2 regions of the Arthrobacter sp. SIMBA_036 genome follow, and region 2 is predicted to be linked to the other one. Evidence: riboswitches for the same ligand, from Rfam matches in the RefSeq annotation. Region 2 holds a riboswitch; the other holds the start of a gene.
The links. A riboswitch is a leader RNA that binds a small molecule or an ion and turns the genes downstream of it on or off. The one in region 2 is predicted to bind glycine.
Positions count from the first base shown of each region.

Region 1: another riboswitch for glycine. It lies ahead of SB659_RS11095 (hypothetical protein); the one in region 2 lies ahead of gcvP (aminomethyl-transferring glycine dehydrogenase).

Region 1 is NZ_JAWRXG010000007.1:75,065-78,470, reverse strand. Features, by position in the region: gene SB659_RS11105 (hypothetical protein) at 1-329, opposite strand, end outside; gene SB659_RS11100 (methylenetetrahydrofolate reductase) at 776-1,540, opposite strand; gene SB659_RS11095 (hypothetical protein) at 1,544-1,774, opposite strand; glycine riboswitch at 1,933-2,031, opposite strand; gene mscL (large conductance mechanosensitive channel protein MscL) at 2,258-2,722, shown strand; gene SB659_RS11085 (dihydrofolate reductase family protein) at 2,768-3,325, opposite strand; gene SB659_RS11080 (hypothetical protein) at 3,332-3,406, opposite strand, start outside.
Region 2 is NZ_JAWRXG010000002.1:427,652-431,057, reverse strand. Features, by position in the region: gene SB659_RS04660 (MFS transporter) at 1-340, opposite strand, end outside; gene SB659_RS04655 (TetR/AcrR family transcriptional regulator) at 413-952, shown strand; glycine riboswitch at 1,045-1,142, shown strand; gene gcvP (aminomethyl-transferring glycine dehydrogenase) at 1,306-3,406, shown strand, end outside.

The sequences.
Region 1 (3,406 bases), on a different contig from region 2:
CTGTTGCTTGTCACGGCGGTGACATCGAACCAGGCAGGAAGGCAACCGGCGACGTCGGTGGTCACGTGAGCGGAGAGAGCACCGACCACGGTGCTTGAGGTGGTGGAGTTGTCCGCCGTGTACGCAACATTGACCTGATTGCCCGGTGCGAGACCGCCCGCAAACGTCGCATGAAGGGTGACAGTGCCGCCACCGGCCGAGTTGGTTGCGGCTCCAGTTCCGGAGCCCGTGGTGGTCCAGTACGCGTAAGCGGCTCCGCCACCCACCGCTACCAAAGCGACGCCTGCGACTGCGGCGGTGACCCGGCTCTTCTTGGAAAGTTTGCGCATGATGTAACTCCTTGGTTGATCGGTCCCAGGGAGCCGCCAGGCAACTCCCAACCATCCGGCCGAGGGTGGCGGATGAAGCGATGTCCCCATGGTTCAGTGAGCGCGCACCGAGTGGCTAGCGTTCCGTGTACGCCATTTTTTCGTCCGAACAGAGCAGGAAAATACCCATACGCGGCATGCAACTACTCAGTCTTATGTAACTGACTACTTGGACAAGCGCCGCCAATTCCGGGCTACCGCTGGGTAATACGCCCCAACTCCACACGGACGGAATCCAAGGAATGGACAAACGCATCGGCCTTCCAACCAACGGCCGGAAGAGGCCTTGCGTCAAGATTGTGGCGATCTTGAGCAAAAACTGCGCGTATATTCGAGTGCTCGGATGGCCGCCCCAGGCCCTGCCTTGCTGCGTGGAGAACTCGGGAGGAGCGCGGAATGAGCAGCTGCTAGGCCGATATGACCGCGCCTAAGGAGTTGAAGCTGTAGAGCTGGATTCCCTCGATTCCGGGCTGCGCAGCCAGGTCATGTATCAGCGCATCCGGTGAATACCGCTCACCCATCAGAAGCCTCTTGGCGAGCGGTCCCCTCTTGCTGAGGAATTTCAGGGAGGAACCCACACCAATCTTGCTGGCCAGGGAGATGAGCTTTGTCTTGGGTACGGCCCCGGCTACTCCGGCCCAGACCGGGAGGTGCACGCCCTGCCGCCGGAGCAACGCCGCATAATTGTGGATCGCATTGGCCGAGAAGCACATCTGGGTCACCACCCTTGTGGCGTATTCCTGTTTGGCGGCCAAGGCTTCCAATAACTGCAGTCCGTTGATGTTTGGGTGGCCCTCGGGGTACCCTGCCACCCCCACCGCCATCTTCCCGCCTGTGATGTCTGCAATATCCCGCACGAGTTCGATGCCGGTTGAATACGGTCCCGCCGGATGGGGCGCATCACCGCCAATCGCAAACACCTCAGAGATGCCTGAACTGGCGCAGTCGCCAAGAATCCGCTGCAGCTGGGCTCGGCTATCGAGGCACTTCGCAGCTAAGTGTGGCACCGCTGCGTAGCCCAGTTCACTGAGCTGGATAGCGGTCCCCATGGTGGGGCCAATTCCATGGTGCGGCAGGCACGTGACACTGATGGTGGTGCTCTTGGGCAAGGCTTCAGCGACCCGGGCAACAACGCCGTCGGTGGGAATGATTTCGACGCGGGTGGGGAGCATGGATCAGGTCCTGGTTCGCTGGCGTACTGGCGGGCGCAGTTGTTTCGGGCGTTGTGTGGCCTGATTTGCACCCTTGGGTAGGGTCATTTCATGCAGAGCGGGCCTCACAGGGCGGTCAGCATCCACGTCGACGGAGTCGTACCCTATGGCCTTGAGCATAGTGTCGACGTCGGCCAGGCGTCGTGCGCCGATATGCCGGTCCGCGAAGGCGGTAGGGGTTGATTGAACGGTCAAGAGGAACTCCATAATTCACGGCCCAGTGAGCGCCACAATGAATAAAAGTTCCTCCCCGCTCTGTCTTGGACCTGAGAGATTCCGCAGACTGTGTTTCCACGTTATGCCTGCTTGCACCGTCGGTGAGCCCGGTTATCCGTGCTACTTTCCAGAGTTGCCTCGCCGCGGCGGTACATGGGCCTGAGAGATTCCCGGGGAGGATTTGCTCCTACGGCGCCTGACTGGATGTACCGGCAGGACTCTCCCGCCGCAGATCAAAAGCGTTGCGCCACCTGAGTGACACGCTTCACACCATAGCGGGTTCGTTTGAAGAAGCGCAACCATACATGCATGGGTGCGCAGACGGTTCTTCCCTCAAAACCCGCGGACACCTCCCAGATTTACTTATCCACATCGCCCCCTGCTTCGCACTTCTTTGACATCCCGGAATGGTAGTTTGATCTCTGCTGAGCCAGACACCTGTACCCGATCTGAGGACACTCCATGTTTAAGGGTTTCAAAGAGTTCATACTTCGCGGCAATGTCATCGAACTTGCGATTGCAGTGGTCATTGGTGGTGCATTCACCGCATTGGTTGGCGCGTTTACAACGAACATCATCAACCCCGTCATAGCCGCTGCCGGCGGAATGAAGGCTGATGGCCTTGGCTTCAAGATCTGGCAGGACAACCCTGCCACGTTCGTCAACATCGGCGCCGTCCTCACCGCCGTCGTGACCTTCTTGATTACCGCTGCGGTGGTCTACTTCGTCTTCGTTGCCCCGATGAACAAAGTCAACTCCATGGTCAAAAGCCGCCTCGGCGCGGCAGAGCCGGAGGAAAAGCCCCTTCCCGCGGACACAGCCTTGTTGGCCGAGATCCGCGACCTGTTGAAGGACGCAGCCGAACCCCGTAAAGCCAGCCACGCTGCCACTTCCGGCCAAGGCCCAAGCTCCGACCACATCCACTAGGCGGGCCCGCGGCAACCGGATGGGCAGGACTGGCAGTATCCACCGTCAGCTAAGCACCCGGTACTTGAGGAAAATTGCTCCGTTGCCGAACGTGCGCTCCTGAACGAGTTCCAGCCGGGTACCAAAGTCTGCGGGCAAGCCCTTCTTCCCGCCACCTACGATGGCCGGCACCATAACCAACTGGCATTCATCGATCAGTCCATCACGGAACGCTTGGGCTGCGAGTTCCGGGCCCCCGATGGAGATGTCTGTTGCAACTGACGCCTTGAGTTTCCGGACATCGTCAGCCCTGTACTCCCGCTCAATCTTGGTGTTGCGAGTGGACGGATCCTGCAGGGTTCGCGAGAAGACCACCTTCTCCGCCCGGCGCCAAAGGTGCGCAAAGTCATCGATGAAAGGCGGTTCGGACGAGGTATCCCACGTGTCCCAGACACTCATGACGTCGTAGAGGCGGCGTCCGAGCAAGTGGTGCCGGATATGGCGTTGGCGTTCATTGATGAAACGGTGCACTTCCTCGTCCGGCACGCTCCAGTCGAATTTGCCGTCCCGGTCCGCGACGTAACCGTCAATGGACATGATGGCCGAGTAGATGAGTCTTCCCATGTGGCTTCAGTCCGCGTCGATCGTTTCCAGCAGCTTCCCGAGGGCTGCGCGAATATCGTCGTAATCATTTTGGCCGGCGCG
Region 2 (3,406 bases):
AAGGGGCAAATGCCGTAGCAGCCGAAACCGCTGCGAAGCCTGTGCTGCCGATCATTAGCAACCGCCGTCGGCCGATCCTGTCGCCCAGGTTGCCCATGGAAACCAGCAAGGCTGCCAACACCAGGGGGTAGGCGTCGATAATCCACAGCAGCTGCACGCCGCCCACATCAAGGGATCGGGCGATCTGCGGCAGCGCGAAGGTCAGCGCGGTGTTGTCGACGGCGACCAGCAACACCGGGAACATCAGCAGTCCCAGCGCCGCCCAATCGCGCCACGGCGCTGTCCTGCCCAGAGCGGGCCGAACGGAGCGGGGAGCCTGAGTTGCGGACGGAGTGAACATGGCACTTACTATACCGTCCAGACGGTATAGTTTCAATTCAGATCAACCGATCCTTTAGGGAATGATGTAGTCATGCCACGAAAACCAGTTGCCCGGGACGCCGTCCTGGACGCTTACGAAGCACTGCTCATTGAGGTCGGGGAGCGCGCCGCCACCCTCGACGCCGTCGCCAAGCGGGCAGGCGTGTCCAAGGGCGGGTTGCTGTATCACTTCCCGAACAAGGAATCTTTGATCACTGCTTTGCTGGCGCGTTTGGACCAGCTCGCGGAAGAGGACACGGAAAGGATGAAGGCAGCTCCTGAAGGAGCTGCTGTGCACTTCATTCGTTCCTCACTATGGGCTGACACGCCCATGGACCGCGCCTTCGTGGCTGCGACCCGCCTTGCCGAAGTGGCTCATGAAGAAACGAGGCTCAGGTTTGCCGCAATCCAGCAGATGTGGCTCGATGTCTTGGCGGAGGACGTGGGGCCGGACGTCGCCAAGGCCGTGAGCTATATGGGCGACGGCCTGTATTTCAACGCGATGTTCGAGGGCGGGCAGGACAATGGCAACGCCGGGCGGGCGGCCGACGTCGAGATTCTTCTCAGTGTCTTGGACCGGCTGCGGAACTAACGGGTCATCATTTGCGGGCAGCGGCGCCGCATAGGACAATTAACATTTGTGGCGTGCCTGTCAAGGTGCCCATACACAACTGAACATGCCTTTGATCTGCGGCGGGAGAGTCCTGCAAGCAAGAGGTGCAGGCGCCGTAGGAGCAAATCCTCCCCAGGAATCTCTCAGGCCCATGCACCGCCGCGGCGAGGCAACTCTGGAAAGCAGCACAGCAATCGGCCCAACTCCGGGCAGGCTGCCGTGCTCACCGACGGTGCAAGCGATGATTGTCCACAACGCGCGGAAACTCTCAGGTCCAATACAGAGTGGGGAGGGACCCAGCCGCTGTGGCGTACACAAACGCCGCCCAAGTAATGGAGTTCCCCGTGACGGTTAGTTCTGCCTCCACCACCTTCGTCGATCGGCATATCGGCGCACGACGCCAAGCCGACGTCGACACTATGCTCGCCTCCGTCGGCTATGACACGGTCGATGCCCTGGTTGACACCGCTGTTCCCAAAGATATTCGTCAGGACGTTGCACTCACGCTCCAGGACGCGTTGAGCGAAGTGCAGGTTCTCGCTGAGCTCCGCAAGCTGGCGTCCAAGAACAAGACCGCTGTGCAGATGATCGGGCAGGGTTATTACGACACCGTCACGCCCCCGGTGATTCGCCGCAACATCCTTGAGTCGCCGGCCTGGTATACCGCGTACACGCCGTATCAGCCGGAAATTTCGCAGGGCCGCCTCGAAGCTCTCTTGAACTTCCAGACCATGGTCCAGGACCTGGTTGGCCTCCCGATCGCCAACGCGTCGTTGTTGGACGAAGCCACGGCCGTTGCCGAAGCCGTCCTGATGATGCGCCGGGCGAACAAGTCCGCAGCTGCGCGTGATGGCAAGACCGTCCTCGACGCCGACTGCCTCCCGCAGACCATCGCCGTGGTCAAGGGCCGCGCCGAGGCGTTGGGTTTCGAGGTTGAGGTCGCGGACCTCTCGCTCGGGCTTCCCGAGGGTGCCATCAACGGTGTTGTGCTGCAGCAGCCCGGTGTTTCGGGCCGCGTGTTCGATCACTCTGCTGTGATCGCTGAGGCCAAGGAACGCGGTGCGTTGGTCACGGTTGCTGCCGACCTTCTGTCCCTGACGCTCATCACCCCTCCCGGTGAGCAGGGCGCTGACATTGCGGTTGGTTCCGCGCAGCGCCTTGGTGTGCCGCTGTTCTTCGGCGGCCCGCACGCGGCGTACATGGCTGTCCAGAAGGGCCTGGAGCGTTCCATGCCGGGCCGCTTGGTGGGTGTTTCCAAGGATGACGCCGGTGTCCCGGCCTACCGCTTGGCGCTGCAGACCCGTGAGCAGCACATCCGCCGTGAGAAGGCCACGTCCAACATCTGCACGGCACAGGCGCTGCTCGCGATTGTTGCTTCGATGTACGCGGTGTACCACGGCCCCGACGGCCTGAAAGCGATCGCTGAGACGGCTCACAACCACGCCCGTACCCTCGCGGCCTCCCTGAAGGCTGCCGGCGTCGAGGTCCTTCACGGTTCCTTCTTTGACACCGTCACCGTCCGCGTACCGGGCCGCGCTGCAGAGATCGTGGCCGACGCCGAGGCCAAGGGCATCAACCTCCGCGGCATCGACCCCGACACGGTTGGCATCTCGGTTGATGAAACCACCACGACGGCGGTAGTGGCCGACGTTGCGTCGGTGTTCGGCGCTTCGGTTGCCGAGTCTACGGAGGGCTTCGCACTGGAGGGGTCCGTGGAGCGTACGAGTGACTTCATGCAGCACCCGGTGTTCAACACGCACCGTTCCGAGACCCAGCTTCTCCGTTATATCCGTAAGCTCTCTGACCGGGATCTGGCGTTGGACCGCACCATGATTCCGCTGGGTTCGTGCACCATGAAGCTGAACGCGACCGCTGAGATGGAAGCGATTTCGTGGCCGGAGTTCGCCTCCATCCACCCGTTCGCGCCGGAGTCCCAGACCGAGGGGTGGCGTGAACTGATCAGCGACCTTGAGGCGCAGCTGACCGAGATCACCGGTTATGACCAGGTGTCCATCCAGCCGAACGCCGGTTCCCAGGGTGAGCTCGCCGGTCTGCTCGCGATCCGCGGGTACCACCGCTCCAACGGCGATGACCAGCGCAACGTGTGCCTGATCCCAGCGTCGGCGCACGGCACCAACGCGGCGTCGGCCGTGCTGGCCGGGATGAAGGTTGTTGTTGTGGCCACCGCACCGGACGGCACCATCGACCACGTGGACCTGAAGAACAAGATCGAGGCCCACCGGGACGCGCTCTCGGCCATCATGATCACTTACCCGTCCACGCATGGCGTCTACGACGCCGACGTCCGTGAGGTGTGCGACGCGATCCACGAGGCCGGCGGCCAGGTGTACATCGACGGCGCGAACCTCAACGCACTCGTGGGCCTTGCCCAGCCGGGCAAGTTCGGCGGGGACGTTTCGCACCTGAACCTGC